DNA from 2 places in the Rhodobacter sp. 24-YEA-8 genome. Region 1 is predicted to be linked to the other one. Evidence: riboswitches for the same ligand, from Rfam matches in the RefSeq annotation. Region 1 holds a riboswitch; the other holds the start of a gene.
The links. A riboswitch is a leader RNA that binds a small molecule or an ion and turns the genes downstream of it on or off. The one in region 1 is predicted to bind thiamine pyrophosphate.

Region 1 (8,405 bases):
GCACGAGATCAGCTCGCCGCGCGACATTTTTCCTGCGTTCAGGAAGGTCGGCGTTGCGGGCTGGAAGCGGCCCGAAAGGATCTCGTCCATGAAGGACATCGCCAGCGCCTCATCGCCACGCGCGAGCGCCAGCGCGACCATGACCACGCGATCCTCGTAACGCTCAAGGAAGCGCTGACCGTCGCGGGTCTTCAGCGTGTAGCTGGTGTAATATTTGAACGCGCCGAGGAAGGTCGGGAAACGGAACTTCTTCTCATAGGCCGCATCCCAGATCTGGCGCTGGAAATTGCGCGAATACTGGTCCAGCACATCGGGCTCGTAATAGCCCTCATCGACCAGATAGCGCAGTTTTTCATCCAGGTTGTGGAAGAAGACCGTGTTCTGGTTCACATGTTGCAGGAAATATTGCTTCGCCGCCATGCGGTCGGCGTCGAAGCGGATTTTGCCTTCCCCGTCATAGAGGTTCAGCATTGCGTTCAGCGCATGGTAGTCCAGCGCCGGCTTCACGCCATTGTCGAGCATTCCATCCCCCAGAATAGATCAAGCCCGCGCCGGACGCGGGCGATGTCGGTTTCCGTGCCGGCCAGCTCGAAGCTGTAGAGAACCGGCACATTGCATTTGGCAGCTATAACCCGGCCCGCAAGGGCATAGGTCTGTCCGAAATTTCGGTTGCCCCCGGCGATCACTCCGCGCAGACCGGCGCGCCGCTCAGGGTCATTCAGAAAGCGGATCACCTGTTTCGGGACCGCGCCACGCCCCTCGCCATCGGCGAATGTCGGGCAGATCAGAACGAAATCCCCGCCCGGATCCGGCATAGGATCCTGCGGGGATATTGGGATACGCAGCGCCGCGCCATAGCGGCCAGCGCTGACTTCTTCCAGGCGCGTGACGAAACGCAGGGTATTGCCCGAGGCAGAAGAGAAAAAGACGAGCCCGGGCACGGAGACCCCCTCAGCTGGCGAGGCGGCCGATCATATCGGGACGAAAGCCAGCCCAATGGGCGTCACCGGCGATGACGACGGGGGCCTGGCGATAGCCGAGTGCCACGACGCGATTCATCGCATCGGCATCTTCGGTCAGATCGATGATGGAATAGGACAAGCCTTTGGCGTCGAGCGCACGGGTGGTTGCGGTGCACTGAACGCATGCGGGTTTGGAGTAAACGGTGATGGTCATTGCCTGATCCTTCTACTGTCCCATGTGGCTGCGGTTCACTGAGAAACGGCCAGCGGAAAGCTTCCGCCGGGTCATATTCTCGCGCCCGTCGCACGGTTTTGTTGCCTTCACTTTGCCCTGGGATCCTGCCGCGGCTATGGTCTTCCCGAAGGTTTCCCCCCGGAGTTTCCCCTGGCCGTTCCTGCCGCTGGCTGCGCCCGGAAATGCCCCGGTTTCCCCGGATTTCGGACGCGTCGCAGGCTGCAGGTTTGCTCCCGGAACATCTGCATATTGATCCCCGATTTGCCCTGCTGTCAACATCTTGTGTTATTGAAATGCCAGCCGTGACCGGAACGACTCAGAGTTGAAAAGCTGCTGAAATCAGAGGAAATCGTTGCTTTGCCGTGGGCGCATGGCGGAAATGTGTGCCCCTAAACCCACAGAGCCGGGCTGCGCAATATTTCGCCTTGCACAATATCCAGGAGCAGGGGCGCCCCCTGGTCGGGCCGCTTCGTGGACAGAATGGTGCACATCTCTGGGGATAAGCCGGTTGACCCAGGGGAAGGCACTGCAGCTGCCGGTCGCGCCCGCCGGGCCGTCATCAAATTGATTCGAAGGTCCCGAGTGGCAGGTCCTGGTTCGCGGTGTTTCAGGCAGCCGGGGCAGGCGGGATGGAATAGGTCATATTCGCCCGAGCCACCGGATCCTCGACCCCGTCCGAGAAGATCAGCGCATCGGCCACCGCCAGCACACGGCCAAGTTTCAAAAGCCGCACATCGCAGTAAAGCCCGCGCCCGGCGGCTGGCTTGCGCATGAAATCGATGGAACATCCCGTGGTGACCGCAAGCGCCACCGGCCCGATCCTCGACAGGATGGCAAGGTAGACTGCCACATCGGCAAGGGCGAACATCGTGGGGCCGGATACGGTGCCGCCCGGGCGCAGATGGCGTTCGGCCACTTGCAGCCGCAGCCTTATGCCCTGATCTGTCACCGCATCGACGGTGAAATCCGCCGCCACCTGGCCGAAATCGCGGGTGACAAAGTCGTTCAGCGCGGCTCTGTCCATCAGGATCGGTTTTGTCATCGGTGTTCTCCCATATCTGCGCGCGGTGCCCGGCGGGGAGAGTAGCTGTCTCAGACGCACCGGCAAGGCTGCCGATGCGTCATTTCTGTCAGGATTTCTGTCAGGCCGCGCCGCTCTCAGACCTCAACCGTGATCTTGCCCATCGGGTTCGAGCAACAGGCGAGGATCCAGCCCTCGGCAATCTCGTCATCCGAGATGCCGCCATTATGGACCATATGCACATCACCTGCGGTTTTCTTCACCTTGCAGGTGCCGCAAAGGCCAAAGGTGCAGCCCGAGGGGATATTGAGCCCCGAGCGTTTCGCGACGGCCAGCACCGTATCGGTCTCGGAGCAGCGCGCGGTGACGTTCGACGCCGCAAAGGTGATCTGCGCGCCGGCATCCGCATCCGGGATCACATCTTCGATCACCGGCGCCTCGGCTTCGGAACTTACCGGGGCGCCAAAGCTCTCCTGATGGTAATGTTCCATATCGAAGCCAAGCGAGACCAGCATGTCGCGCACCGCCTGCATGAAGGGCTCCGGCCCGCAGCAGAAGACCTCGCGCTCCAGATAATCCGGCGCCATCAGGCCCAGCATGATCTGCGACAGGCGCCCCTGATAGCCGGACCAGGTCTGGAACGGGTCTGGCTCTTCAACCGTGAACCGGAGTTTCAGCCCCGGCACGCGGTCGGCAAAGCCTTCCAGCCGTTTCTTCAGCAGGATCTCTGACGGGCGTTTCGCGGCATGGACGAAGGTGATGTCGGGCATCTCGCCCGAATCCCAGGCCCAGGTCGTCATCGACATCATCGGCGTGATGCCTGATCCCGCCGAGATAAAGAGGTATTTCTTTGCCGGATGCCGGTGCGAGCTGAAAATCCCCGCCGGGCCGTAAGCTTTGATCTTCATCCCCGGCTTCAGGTGATCGAGCATCCAGCGCGTGCCGATGGATGTCGCCTGGGCTTTCACCGTGACCGAGATCGACAGCGGCCGCGACGGCGAAGACGAGATCGTATAGGTGCGCTGCACATTGCCCTTCGCGCCCTTTTTCGGATCAACCGGCAGGTCGAGCGTCACGAACTGGCCCGGCTGATAGTCAAACCAGGCGCCCGAGGGCGCGCGGAAGGTGAAGGTGGCAGTATCCGGCGTCTCGGGCACGACCATGGCGCATTCAAGATGCTCCGCATCATCCCAGGGTTTCGCGGACCAGTTAAGCTGTTGCCTTCCCATGATTTATTCCGCCGCCAGTGCCGGGCCTGTGCCGGAAACAGGGCCAAGGCGTTGCGTCATGATGCCCGCATACCAGTCCACGAACTGCATCACCCCTTCTTCCTGGATCGGGGAATAGGGCCCTGGTTCATAGGCGGGCGAGAGAATGCCCTTCTGGTTTTCTTCGACCACCTGGCGGTCTTCGTCATTGGTGTTGAGCCAGACACGGGTCAGGGTTTCGAGATCATAATCGACGCCCTCGACCGCATCCTTATGGACCAGCCAGTTGGTGGTCACTTGCGTCTCGGTCGGGCTGATCGGCAGGATGCGGAAGACGATGGCGTGATCGCCAAGGAAATGGTTCCAGCTGTTCGGGTAGTGGAAGAACAGAAGGCTGCCGGCATCGTTGAAGGGCATGGTGCCCATGCGTTTCGCCACCGCCGCCTTTGTCGACATCGTATAGCTTTCGGCGCCGTTGAGCAGCGGGATGCGGGCGAGCCGCCATTGCATCTGCGGATGGTTGGTGAAGCGCGAGGGCAGGCCGGCCGCCTCGCAGCGTTTCCAGTGTTCGATGATGTCGGGCGAGGCCGAATCGGGTCCCTCCATTGCCGTCATGCGCGGGTTGTCGGAATAGGTCCGGCACAAAGACGGGTGCGCGCCGCCGCAATGATAGCATTCGCGGTTGTTCTCGATCACCAGCTTCCAGTTGCCGTTTTCGACGATGGTAGAGCTGAAAGCGACCTTTGCATCCGCGAGCCCCGAGGGGGCCAGATACGACATCAGCTTCGGCGCGAGGTCGGAAATGGAAGGGGGCACATCGGCGAGACAGATGAAGACCATGCCGCCAAGATCGACACAGTGCACCTTCTTCAGCCCGAATTTCGAAGGGTCGAAATCCTCGCCCATATCGCGGGCGAAAATGAGCTTGCCTTCGAGGTCATAGGTCCATTGGTGATAGGGGCAGACAAGGTTCGTCGTCGAGCCATTGGTCTTCGCGCAAAGCCGCTGACCGCGATGGCGGCAGACATTGTGGAAAGCGCGGATGCGATTGTCTTTGCCTTTGATGATCACCACCGGATAGGCGCCGACCTGAAGCGTGGCAAAGGCGCCGGGTTTCTCCAGCTCGCAGCCCGGAATGGCAAAGAGCCATTCGCGATACCACAGATGTTGAAGATCAGCCTCCAACACCCCGGGATCGCAATATAAATCGCGCTCTAAGGCATAGCCGCTCTGGCGTGCCAGAAGGCGGGAAAGGGTCTCGGACTGGCTCAGCATTCGCTGTCCTTCGCGTTAGCCCGCGCGCGCTGCGCGGGCAGGTTTGACGTGCGATGGACAACAGGCGGCGAAGGGCCCGCGCGGGGATGGACCCGCGAGCCTGTTGCCGCTTCGCCGCCCACCGCGGCTCGACATCTCGTGCAAGGCTGGTTTCCGGGCTTGGCGAGCGGTCTTTTCAACCCTGGTCGCGACACCTTCCCGGGCTCCTCCGCCCAGTGGTCCTTGTCGCGCCTCTCAGCCTCTACCGTTGCGGGGGCAGCGCCGGCTTTGACCCCTTGCGGGACCGCACCGGCTTCCCAATTCTCCGCTGTCGCCAGCGGCACCTTGCGAGGCTGAATTGATCACAGTGCGGCGGCCGGGATTGTCTGTTTGCGACATGTCGCAAAGCGGAACAGACAGCGGCCCTGTAAGCAGCCTCATTCGCGCTGAAAGCGGGATTTTGCCGGTTGCCAAACGAAAATGCTCCGCTTAACGATTGGGCAACTTACTCGTTGGGGTGTCCCGGGAAACCGGGGCTGAGAGGCCGCAAGGCTAACCCATCGAACCTGATCCGGTTCATACCGGCGGAGGGAACGGGTGGTCTGATCGTGTCTCTGGCGGCCCGTTGCGGCTTGCCCGGACGCCAGTCTCCCCAAATCTTTTCGCCGGTCATTGGGGGCATGATGACGGCGATAGCTTTGACCATAGCGGGGTCTGATTCCGGCGGCGGCGCAGGGATCCAGGCCGATCTCAAAAGTTTCGCGGCGATGCGCGTTTACGGGGCCAGCGTGATCACCGCGATCACGGCGCAGAACACCCGCTCGGTGACAGCGGTGATGGCCCTGCCGGTGCAGATGGTCCGGGCGCAGCTTGATGCGGTGTTCGATGATCTTGCCGTGGGCGCGGTGAAGATCGGGATGCTGGGCGATCCGGAACTGGTCTCGACCGTAGCGGCGGCGCTGAAGGGGCGTAATCTGGCCCTGGTGGTTGATCCGGTGATGGTGGCGAAATCCGGCGACCGGCTGCTCGCGGCCGAGGCAGTCGCGGCGCTACGCGAGGAGCTTTTGCCGCTTGCGACGGTTTTGACCCCGAACCTGCCCGAAGCGGCCGATCTTCTGGGCGAAAGCCAGGCCAGCAGCCATGGGGTGCAGGAAATACAGGGGCGCGCGCTCCTGTCGCTTGGGCCGGCCTGGGTGTTGATGAAAGGCGGTCATGCCGGGGGGGCAGAATGCCGCGACCTGCTGATCGGCCCTGAACCCCATGTTTTCACGGCAGAACGCCAGCAGACCAAAAATACCCATGGCACCGGGTGCAGCTATGCCGCAGCGATTGCGGCAGGGCTGGCGCAGGGGATGACAATCCCCGATGCGGTGGCGCGGGCGCATCGCTGGCTCCAGGGGGCGATCCGGGCAGCGGATGCGCTGCAGGTCGGATCCGGCCATGGGCCGGTGCATCATTTCCACGCGCTCTGGCCGCAATCATGAGCAGCGTCCATATTCTCGGGGCCGGTGTCATGGGCCTTGTGATGGCCAGTGAACTTACGGCGCGCGGCCATGAGGTCACGATCTCGGACCCTGCCGGAGGCCCCGGGCCGCAGGCCTGTTCCTGGTGGGCCGGCGGTATGCTGGCGCCATATTGCGAGGCGGAATCGGCAGAGGAACCGGTCGAACGGCTGGGGGCCGGCGCGGCCGCCTGGTGGCAATCCCATACCGGGCTGGTCACCGGGGCCGGGACGCTGGTTCTGGCCGATCCGCGTGACCGGGGCGATCTGGCGCGCTTTGCGCGGCTGACCAAAGGACATCAGACCATTGGCGGTGATGAGATCGCACAGCTTGAACCCGATCTGGAAGGCCGATTCCGCGAGGGGCTCTGCTTCAGAACCGAAGCACATCTGGCCCCGCGCGCGGCGCTTGGCGAACTGGCCCGCCGTCTCGCGGCCCGGGGGATCGTGGTGACGCCCGAGCCGTCAGAGGCGCCGCTGACCATCGACTGCCGGGGGCTCGCGGCGCGCGACAGTCTCAGTGACCTGCGTGGTGTGCGCGGTGAGATGCTGTTGATCCGCTGCGAGGGCGTGAGCCTTTCGCGCCCGGTCCGCCTCCTGCATCCCCGCATCCCGCTTTACATCGTGCCGCGCGGCGACGGGCATTTCATGCTGGGCGCCACGATGATCGAAAGCGGCTGGCGTGGCCAGGTGACGCTGCGGTCGATGATGGAGCTGATGGCGGCGGCCTGGACGATCCATCCCGGTTTTGGCGAGGCCGAGCTGGTCGCGACCGGGGCCGATGCGCGCCCCGCTTTCCCCGACAATCTGCCCCGGATCCGGCGGCGGGGCGATGTAATCTTTGCCAATGGTCTCTACCGCCACGGATTCCTCCTCTCGCCCGCCTGCGCGCGGATGGTGGCGGAACATCTCGAGACCGGCGCACAGCCCGAGTTCATGGATGAGGTGAGGACATGAGAGTTTTCGTGAATGGAGAGGCAAGGCTGACCGGGGCGCGCACCCTGGCGGCTTTGCTTGAGGAACAGGGCTTTGGCGTAGCCGTGGCGACTGCGGTGAATGAGGTCTTCATCGCCAAAGTCGCGCGGCTGGAAACAGAAATACAAGAGGGCGACCGTGTCGAAGTGCTCGCCGCCATGCAGGGGGGCTGAGATGCCGGTATTCTACGGAACTGCTGTTGAAAGCGCGCTGATGCTGGGCACGGCACAATATCCCTCGCCGAAGATCCTGGAAGACGCGTTTCGCAGCTCTGAGGCCGGGATCGCCACCGTCTCATTGCGCCGCGAACAGCGAGATGGCGGTGACTTCCGCGCGCTTGTGGCAGATCTGGGCGCGAAGATCCTGCCCAATACCGCTGGCTGCCATACGGTGAAAGAGGCCGTGACCACGGCCCACATGGCGCGCGAGCTGTTCGCGACAGACTGGATCAAGCTTGAGGTGATCGGCCATACCGATACGCTGCAACCCGATGTCTTCGGACTGGCAGAGGCCGCCCGCATCCTGATTGCCGACGGGTTCAAGGTCTTTCCCTATACGACCGAGGATATTGGCGTCTGTGCGCGGCTGGTCGAGGCCGGTTGTGAGGTGCTGATGCCCTGGGGCGCGCCGATTGGCTCGGGGCGGGGGCTGATGAACGAATATGGGCTGCGCGTGCTGCGGGCAGAGTTTCCCGATCAGGTTCTGGTGGTCGATGCCGGGATCGGGCTGCCTTCCCATGCGGCGCGGGCGATGGAGCTGGGCTTTGATGCTGTGCTTCTGAATACGGCGGTGGCCAAGGCCGGTGATCCGGCGCGGATGGCCGGGGCCATGGCCGGGGCGATCCGGGCGGGCAGGGCGGCCTATCTCGCGCAGCCGATGGAACCGCGCGATATGGCCGCGCCCTCGACACCCGTGGTGGGGAGGGCGTTTCTCGCATGACCCTGCCGCGTTTCTATCCGATTTTCGATTCTGCTGCCTGGGTGGCGCGGATGCTGCCGCTTGGGGTCCGCCTGGTGCAGCTGCGTGTCAAGGATCGCAGCGCTGACGAGACGCGCAGTGAGATCCGCGAGGCGCTGGACCTGTGCCGCGCGCATGATGCCATCCTTGTGGTCAATGATCACTGGCAGCTTGCAATTGAAGAAGGCTGTGACTGGATCCATCTCGGACAGGAGGATCTTGATGCCGCCGATCTGGTAGCGATCCGGCGGGCCGGGCTGCGGCTCGGTATATCGACCCATGACGAAGAAGA
Region 2 (8,405 bases), 1.9 Mb from region 1:
GGCACGGCTGCGCCCCGAGGAAAGCCGTTTTACCCCCTGGATCGAAGGGCAATGGCTCAAAATCGCCCGGGCGCTGGATCTGGTCGAGGCCGCGCGCCTTTCGGATTTGCAGGGCGGGCTGACGGCGGGACAGATCGCGCTTGGCGTGGCCCTTGGCTATGTCGATTTCCGCCTTGCTGCGCGGGACTGGCGGGCCGGACGCCCCGGACTCGCGGCCTGGGAGGCCGGATTTGCGGCGCGTCCGTCGATGCTGGAAACCGTCCCGAAGGGGTAGGTGCGGGCCACAGTGCCTGCGGCATGTTCGCATCAATCGCCTTTATCCTTGAATTTGATGGCGATTGCGTCGGATTGTTCGCTGGACGATCTATCACGGCTTGTTTACAACCGCGCCCGTCAGGGCAGCCGGGAATCCGTCTGCCCCCGCACAAATATCTGGCCGCGCGCGGCCATGCCAGGGAGAGGAACTCGTGTCCCAAGCAGATGATCACGCAGGCAGCCGCCGCGACTTCCTGTATTACGCCACCGCAGGCGCCGGAGCAGTTGCGGCCGGAGCCGCCGCTTGGCCGCTCGTCAACCAGATGAACCCCTCGGCCGATACGCGTGCGCTCGCCTCGATCTATGTCGATGTGACGAATGTGGCCGTTGGCTCGCAGCTGACGGTGAAATGGCGCGGTAAGCCGGTTTTCATTCGTCGTCGCACCGCCGAAGAAATCGAAGCAGCCCGCGCCGTTTCCGGCGATGATGCTTCGCTCATTGACCGCAATTCAGAAAATAAGAACAAGCCGGGTACCGATGCCTCGGACCAGAACCGCTCGCTGGACGAAGCCGGCGAATGGCTGGTGATGATGGGCGTCTGCACCCATCTGGGCTGTGTGCCTCTGGGCAATGGCGCCGGTGAATTCGGCGGCTGGTTCTGCCCGTGCCACGGGTCTCACTATGATACGGCTGGCCGTATCCGCAAAGGTCCGGCCCCCCGGAACCTCGAAGTGCCGGTGGCTCAGTTCACCGACGAAACCACGATCCTGCTGGGCTGAGGAACGCAACATGGCCGGTATTCCGCACGACCATTACGAACCGAAGACCGCCCCCGAGAAGTGGCTGCACAAGCGGCTGCCGATCGTTGGCCTGGTCTATGACACGCTGATGGTGCCTACCCCGAAAAACCTGAACTGGATGTGGATCTGGGGCATTGTCCTCGCATTCTGTCTGGCGCTGCAGATCGTGACCGGCATCATCCTTGCGATGCATTACACGCCGCATGTCAGCCTCGCCTTCTCATCGGTCGAGCGCATCATGCGCGACGTGAATGGCGGGCATATGATCCGCTATCTGCACGCGAACGGCGCCTCGCTGTTCTTCTTCGCCGTCTATCTGCACATCTTCCGCGGCCTCTATTACGGCAGCTACAAAGCCCCGCGCGAAGTGACCTGGATCATCGGGATGCTGATCTATCTCATGATGATGGGCACGGCGTTCATGGGCTATGTTCTGCCCTGGGGCCAGATGTCCTTCTGGGGCGCGACCGTGATCACCGGCCTCTTCGGCGCGATCCCGGGCATCGGCGAACCGATCCAGACGCTGCTTCTTGGCGGCCCGGCGGTCGACAACCCGACCCTGAACCGCTTCTTCTCGCTGCATTACCTGCTGCCTTTCGTGATTGCAGGCCTTGTGATCCTTCACATCTGGGCTTTCCACCACACCGGCAACAACAACCCCACGGGTGTTGAGGTCCGTCGCGACAGCAAGGCCAATGCCGAGAAAGACACGGTTCCCTTCTGGCCCTATTACGTCATCAAGGACCTTTTCGCGCTGGCCGTGATCCTGGTGGTGTTCTTCGCGATTGTCGGCTTCATGCCGAACTTCCTTGGCCACCCCGACAACTATGTCGAGGCGAACCCGCTTTCCACGCCTGCCCATATCGTGCCGGAATGGTACTTCCTGCCCTTCTACGCGATCCTGCGGGCCTTCACTGCCGATGTCTGGATCGTGATTGCGGCGGAATGGGTGACCTTCGGTATCGTCGACGCCAAGTTCTTCGGCGTGCTGGCGATGTTCGGCGCGATCGCGGTCATGGCGATTGTTCCCTGGCTCGACACCTCTTCGGTGCGTTCGGGGCGCTATCGTCCGATGTTCAAATGGTGGTTCGCGCTGCTTGCTGTCGATTTCGTGGTGCTGATGTGGGCCGGTGCTATGCCCGCAGAAGAGCCCTATGCCACGATCTCGCTGATCGGTGCGGCCTATTGGTTCGCCTATTTCCTCGTGATCCTGCCGCTGCTTGGCATCATCGAAAAGCCGCTGCCGCAACCGGCGACGATCGAGGAAGACTTCAAATCCCACTACCCGCACGCGGCTGAGTGAAGAAAAGGATCTGACGCAAAATGTTCCGCAAGATCATTCTTTCTGCCGCCACCTCGCTCGCCCTGACGGGCGCAGCGCTGGCAGCTGGCGATGCCGGCCATATCGAGGACGTGGACTTCTCGTTTGAAGGCCCGTTCGGCACCTATGACCAGTTGCAGCTGCAGCGCGGTCTCCAGGTCTTCACCGAAGTCTGCTCGGCCTGCCACGGGGCGAAATTCGTTCCGATCCGCAGCCTTGCAGATGATGGCGGCCCGCATCTCCCGGCTGATCAGGTCCGCGCCTATGCCGCGGGCCTCGAAGAGATCGACCTGCCCGATGGCACCACCCGTCCGCGCGAATGGACCGACAACTTCCCGGCGCGTTCGGGCGAAGGTATGGGTCCGGATCTCTCGCTGATGGCCAAGGCCCGCGCGGGGTTCCACGGGCCGGAAGGCACCGGGATCAACCAGCTCCTGCGCGGTATCGGCGGCCCGGAATATATCCATGCGATCCTCACCGGCTATACCGGCGAGACCAAGGAAGAAGCCGGCACGACCTTCTACGAAAACCACGCCTTCCCCGGCGGCTGGATCGCCATGCCGCCGCCGCTGACCGAAGATCAGATCACTTTTGAAGATGGCAGCCCCGCAAGCATCGACGCGATGTCGATGGATGTTTCGGCCTATCTGATGTGGTCGGCAGAGCCCAAGATGATGGACCGCAAGAAAGCGGGCTTCGTCGCGGTGACCTTCCTGATCCTTCTTTCGGCGCTCCTCTATCTGACCAACAAGAAGATCTGGGCGCGCGTCAAAGGCAAGGAATTCACTGCCTGAGGGCAGGGGAGGTTCCGAAAAGAACAGGTTTAAAGCCCCGCCCCTCAGGCGGGGCTTTTCCTTTTAGCTCTTCAGCCCAAGATAGGCCGCCAGGGCGGGTGGCGGATCGGCCAGCAAGGGCCCCGTCGCAACCGGCGGCGCCGCTGTGCCATTTGCCACCAGCACCGTCTGCCCGGCAAAATCCAAGGCGTCGCGGGGCTCATGCGTCACCATCAGCACGGTGGCACCGGTCTCTCCGGCAACCTCGGTCAGCAAAGCCAGCATCTCGCTCTTCAAAGCCGGTCCAAGCGCGGCAAAGGGCTCGTCCAGCAGCAAAAGCGGTCGCGCGCGAAGAAGCACCCGCGCCAGCGCCGCCCGGCTCGCCTGACCGCCCGATAGCTGCGCCGGTTTGCGCGCGCCAAGCCCCGCCAGTCCGACCCGTTCCAGCGCCTCCGCCACCCGTGCGTGATCCGGTGGAGCCAGACGCAGATCCGGCCGGATCCCGAGTCCGAGATTTTGCGCCACGCTCAGATGCGGAAACAGGTTCTGATCCTGAAACAGGATCGAGAGCGGCCGCTCCCCCGGCGGCAGTCCGGTCAGATCGCGCCCATCGAGCCAGATCCGGCCCGAGGCCGGCGCATAGAAGCCGGCAATCGCCGCCAGAAGCGAGCTTTTCCCTGCCCCCGAAGGCCCGATCACTGCGATCTTCGCCCCCGGCTCTGCCTGCCAGTCCGCAGACAGCCGGAAACCGTCCTGCTCCAGAACCAGGTTATCGAGCCTGAACATGCCGCCCTCCCGCATCGAAAATCCAGAACAGCCCGAAGCTGAGCGTGATCAGCACCAGCGCCGCCGCTGCCGCCGCCTCGGTCCGGTAGGCGCCCATCAGCTGCTGCACCAGAAGCGGCAATGTCGCCTCCTGGCCACTGGCGAAAAGCGCGATCACGCCCAGATCGCCCATCGACAAAGCCGCCGCCACCCCGGCAGCAAAGCCCAGCGGGCGCGCCAGCCGGGGCAAAGTCAGATAACGCAGCCGCGCCAGCCCGCTCAGATCCAGCGAGGCGGCAAGGCGGCCGTAATCCGCCTCCAGCGCGCGGGCATCGGTGATCAGCAGCCGGTAGACGAAGGGCAGCGCCATCAGCGCATTGACCAGCACCGTCACCGGCAGCGCCAGCTGCCCGGGCGAGGCAAAGGGCCGTGCGATCAGGAACAGCCCGGTCCCGAGCACCAGCCCCGAGGCCGCCAGCGGCAGCACGGCGGTCAGCTCCATCCCCCGCGCGCCGCTCCGGGCCACCGCCAGCGCAAGGACCAGCCCCGCCGCCACCGTCACCAGGGTTGAGATCAGGGCAACCAGAACCGAGCGCAGCGAGGCCCCCCAGAGGCTGGGCGGCAGTTCCGCCAGCCCCGGCAGCCCGCGAAGGATCAGCGCGAGAAGTGGCAGAAGGAGGAAAGCCGCCGCCAGCAAAAGCCAGACCGCATCTGCAAGGCGCCGCCAGCCCGGTGGGGCCAGCAGCGGCAGCGCCCGGTCAAGGCCCGCGCCGAAACCTGGCGCGGATGCAAGCCGCCAGGCCAGCAGGGCGGCCAGCGCGCCGATTCCGGTCTGGATCAGCGACAATCCCGCCGCATGGCCAAGATCGAATTCGAACCGGATCGCCTGGTAGATCGCCAGCTCGAGCGTGGTTGCCCGCGGGCCACCGCCCAGCGTCAGCGCCACGGCGAAAGAGGTCAGGCAGATCGCAAAAACGGTCGCCAGCGCACCGGGCAGCACCGAGATCAGCATCGGGCGCTCGATATGTCGCGCGATGTCGCGCGGGCCAAAGCCCAGCGAGGCCGCCAGTCGGAAGCGCTCGGATGGCACGGAAAGCCAGGACTGAAGGATCATCCGCACCGCCAGCGGCAGGTTCAGGAAGACATGCGCGATGACCACGCCATGCAACCCGTAAATGCTGAACCCGGGCAGGCCGAGCGCGGCAAGTCCGCTATTGACCCAGCCCGAGCGGCCAAAAACCGTGATCAGACCGATCACCGCGACGATCACCGGCAGAAGGAACGGCGCCCCCATCAGGGTGATCAGAAGGCCCCGCAAGGGAAAGCGCCGCCGCGCCAGTGCGCGGGCCACCGGCACCGCCAGCGCGACCGAGATCAGCGCTGAAAGCCCGGCCTGCAACAGGGTAAAACGCAGCGCCGCAAGGTCGGGCATGCTGAGCCGCAGGCCGCCCGCCCTGAAGGCCACCGCCGCCAGAGGCGCGGTGACCAGGAGCGCGGCGGTAAGGATTACTGCCCGAGCGAGGATTGCCATTCCGCCAGCGCGGGGCTCCGCGCCTCCAGCGCCTCATCGGCCGTCAGCAGCAGCGATTTCGCCGGACGATGGGTCTCGAACCCTTCGGGCAGCGCGATCTCGGTCGCAGGATACATCCAGTTTGTCTCGGGGATCACCGACTGGAAGGCCGGCGACTGGGTGAAGGCGATGAAATCCTTTGCAAGTTCCGGCTGTTTCGATGCGGCGAGAATGCCCGCAACCTCGATCTGCAGATAATGGCCCTCGGCAAATTCGGCCCAGTCCTTGCTGTCATCTTTTTCGGCCAGACGGTGATAGGCGGGCGATGTGGTATAGGAGAGAACCATATCTGCCTCGCCCTCGAGGAAGAGGCCGTAAGCCTCGGACCAGCCGGGTGTCACGGTCAGGATATTGTCGGAAAGGCCGGCCCAGATCTCGGGAGCGCGGTCACCATATGCTGCCTTGACCCACATCAGCAGGCCAAGGCCCGGGGTAGAGGAGCGCGGATCCTGGATCACGATCTTCAGATCGCTGTCGCCAAGGGCGCGAAAGTCCTCAGGCGGCATCGCGGTTTTCGTGCGGTCATAGACAAAGGCGAACCAGCCCCAGTCCCAGGGCAGGAAAAGATCATCCTCAAACGCGACCGGCAGGCCGCTCGGGGCCGTCTCTCCATGCGGGGCGAAAAGTCCGGTCGCGCGCGCCTGGGCGGTCAGGTTGTTGTCAAGACCAAGGACCACATCCGCCTCGGTGGCGGCGCCCTCAAGCTGGAGGCGGGCCAGCAGGGCCGCACCGTCGCCGCCGGTGATAAAGCGCAGATCGCAGCCGCAGACTTCTTCAAACGCTTTTTCCACCGCCGGGCCGGGGCCCCATTCGGTAGTGAAACTGTCATAGGTCATGACGGTGAGCACGGGCGTCTCGGCCGCTGCTGCCAGGGGCAGGGAAGCGAGACATGCCGCAAGGAAGGGGCGCATCGGGCGCATGGAGGTCCTCCTGTTGCGACGGGGGCGATGCGCAAGGGGGGATCCGATGCACCTTCCCTCCGCCGGTATGAGCCGGTTCAGGTTCAACGGGTCCGCATGACGCATCTCAGCCCGTGACGGGCACCCCGAGGTAGGGTGGAGCATAGGGGATTGCCGGTGCGGCGCAAGGGGTGGCGGGGGCGGGGGGCCAGCCCCCCGGAGGCGCAAAAGCGCCTCTCCCCCCGGGATATTTAAGGACAGATGAAAGGGGCGGGGTGAGCGCCCCTTTCAGAGGTCAGTGGCGGGCAGGGTGGTCGTCGCCCGGCTCGCCCGGGAGGGTGACATGAGCGGGCTGGCCGCGGGTCTTCCACAGCGAGACGATCACGCCGGTGGCGAGGATCGCGAAGGTGACGCCGAGCGAGACCGAGGCCGGGAATTTCTCGAGATCGAGGAGATCCGCGACAAAGACCTTGGAGCCGATGAAGATCAGAAGGATCGCCAGCGCATATTTCAGATAGGCGAAGCGGTGCAGGATGGCGGCGAGGGCGAAGTAGAGGGCGCGCAGCCCGAGGATCGCGAAGATATTCGAGGTGAAGACGATATAGGGGTCAGAGGTGATCGCGAAGACCGCCGGGACCGAATCGACCGCGAAGACCACATCGGCGATTTCCACCATGATCAGCGCCAGCAGGAGCGGCGTGGCAAAGAGTTTCAGCTTGCCGGTTTTCGGGTCGGGTTGGCGCACGGTAAAGGCATGACCGTGGAGCTGATCGGTGACGTTGAGGCGGCGGCGCAGGAATTTCAGCAGCGGGTTATTGGCAATATCCGGGTCGTGGTCATCTTTGGCCAGCAGCATTCTGAAGCCGGTGAAGATCAGGAAAGCCGCAAAGATATAGAGCACCCAGTGGTAGTTCTGCACCAGAGCCGCACCAAACCCGATCATCAGCCCGCGCAGCACGATCACGCCGAGGATGCCCCAGAACAGCGCCCGGTGCTGGTATTTGCGGGGGATCGCGAAGAAGCCGAAGATCATCGCGATGACGAAAACATTGTCCATCGCCAGCGATTTCTCGACGACAAAGGCGGTGAGGTAGAGGCCTGCGGCCTCGGGCCCGATCTGCCACCAGACGAAGCCCGCGAAAAGGACGCCGAGTGTGACGTAAAAGGCCGAGAGTTTCAGGCTTTTCGCGACGCCGATTTCCGCGTCGCCCTTGTTCAGGATGCCAAGGTCGAGAACCAGCAGCACGAAGACGATTGCGAGGAAGGTGAGCCAGAGCCAGAGCGGCTTGCCCAGAAATAGTGTCAGCAGGATCTCCATCCGACTGTAGCCCTTTACACAAGGCGCCGGAAGGAATGACCGTCATCTGAGCCGTGGAAACGGATCGGGAAAAAGCCGGGCAATCCATCGGGCGCGTTTTCCCGATGCGGTCCGACATCACGCCAGGCGTTTCCCGAAAGAAACTGGCCCTGAGCGCCAGAGGGGCCCGGCCCGCAGTCGTGAAATGGGGGCAGGCGATGCGATTTCAACCCCGTGCTTCACTTTTTTGTGGAATGAGGTTGTAACCTGCGACGGCCGGGCGCTATGCCGCCTGTGTCAGCCCGCCCTGTCAGCACGGAGCACCGTCATGAGCCTTAACACCTTCGGCCATCTCTTCCGCGTCACCACCTGGGGCGAGAGCCACGGCCCGGCGCTTGGCTGCACGGTGGATGGCTGTCCTCCGGGCGTGCGGCTGACCGAGGGTGATATCCAGCCCTGGCTGGATCTGCGGAAGCCCGGCACGTCGAAATTCACCACGCAGCGGCGTGAGGCCGATGAGGTGAAGATCCTTTCGGGGGTGTTCGAGGGGGTGACGACCGGAACGCCGATCCAGCTGATGATCGAAAATACCGACCAGCGCAGCAAGGATTATGGCGAGATTGCTCAAGCTTTCCGCCCCGGTCACGCCGATGTCGCCTATCACCTGAAATACGGGCTGCGCGACTATCGTGGCGGCGGGCGGTCTTCGGCCCGCGAAACGGCGG

Region 2: linked by a shared signal. The riboswitch ahead of thiB (thiamine ABC transporter substrate binding subunit) and the one ahead of thiD (bifunctional hydroxymethylpyrimidine kinase/phosphomethylpyrimidine kinase) in region 1 are both predicted to bind thiamine pyrophosphate.

What each region holds. Positions count from the first base shown of each region.
Region 1 is NZ_FNSK01000001.1:923,514-931,918, forward strand. It holds gene nrdE (class 1b ribonucleoside-diphosphate reductase subunit alpha) at 1-522, opposite strand, end outside; gene nrdI (class Ib ribonucleoside-diphosphate reductase assembly flavoprotein NrdI) at 504-941, opposite strand; gene nrdH (glutaredoxin-like protein NrdH) at 952-1,176, opposite strand; gene BLW25_RS04645 (PaaI family thioesterase) at 1,805-2,239, opposite strand; gene BLW25_RS04650 (FAD-binding oxidoreductase) at 2,356-3,447, opposite strand; gene BLW25_RS04655 (aromatic ring-hydroxylating oxygenase subunit alpha) at 3,451-4,701, opposite strand; cobalamin riboswitch at 4,828-5,043, opposite strand; TPP riboswitch at 5,184-5,290, shown strand; gene thiD (bifunctional hydroxymethylpyrimidine kinase/phosphomethylpyrimidine kinase) at 5,364-6,164, shown strand; gene BLW25_RS04665 (FAD-dependent oxidoreductase) at 6,161-7,138, shown strand; gene thiS (sulfur carrier protein ThiS) at 7,135-7,329, shown strand; gene BLW25_RS04675 (thiazole synthase) at 7,331-8,095, shown strand; gene BLW25_RS04680 (thiamine phosphate synthase) at 8,092-8,405, shown strand, end outside.
Region 2 is NZ_FNSK01000001.1:2,798,056-2,806,460, reverse strand. It holds gene BLW25_RS13630 (glutathione S-transferase family protein) at 1-274, shown strand, start outside; gene petA (ubiquinol-cytochrome c reductase iron-sulfur subunit) at 468-1,034, shown strand; gene petB (cytochrome b) at 1,045-2,358, shown strand; gene BLW25_RS13615 (cytochrome c1) at 2,379-3,170, shown strand; gene BLW25_RS13610 (thiamine ABC transporter ATP-binding protein) at 3,234-3,935, opposite strand; gene BLW25_RS13605 (thiamine/thiamine pyrophosphate ABC transporter permease ThiP) at 3,919-5,445, opposite strand; gene thiB (thiamine ABC transporter substrate binding subunit) at 5,421-6,395, opposite strand; TPP riboswitch at 6,442-6,542, opposite strand; gene BLW25_RS13595 (TerC family protein) at 6,679-7,701, opposite strand; gene aroC (chorismate synthase) at 8,009-8,405, shown strand, end outside.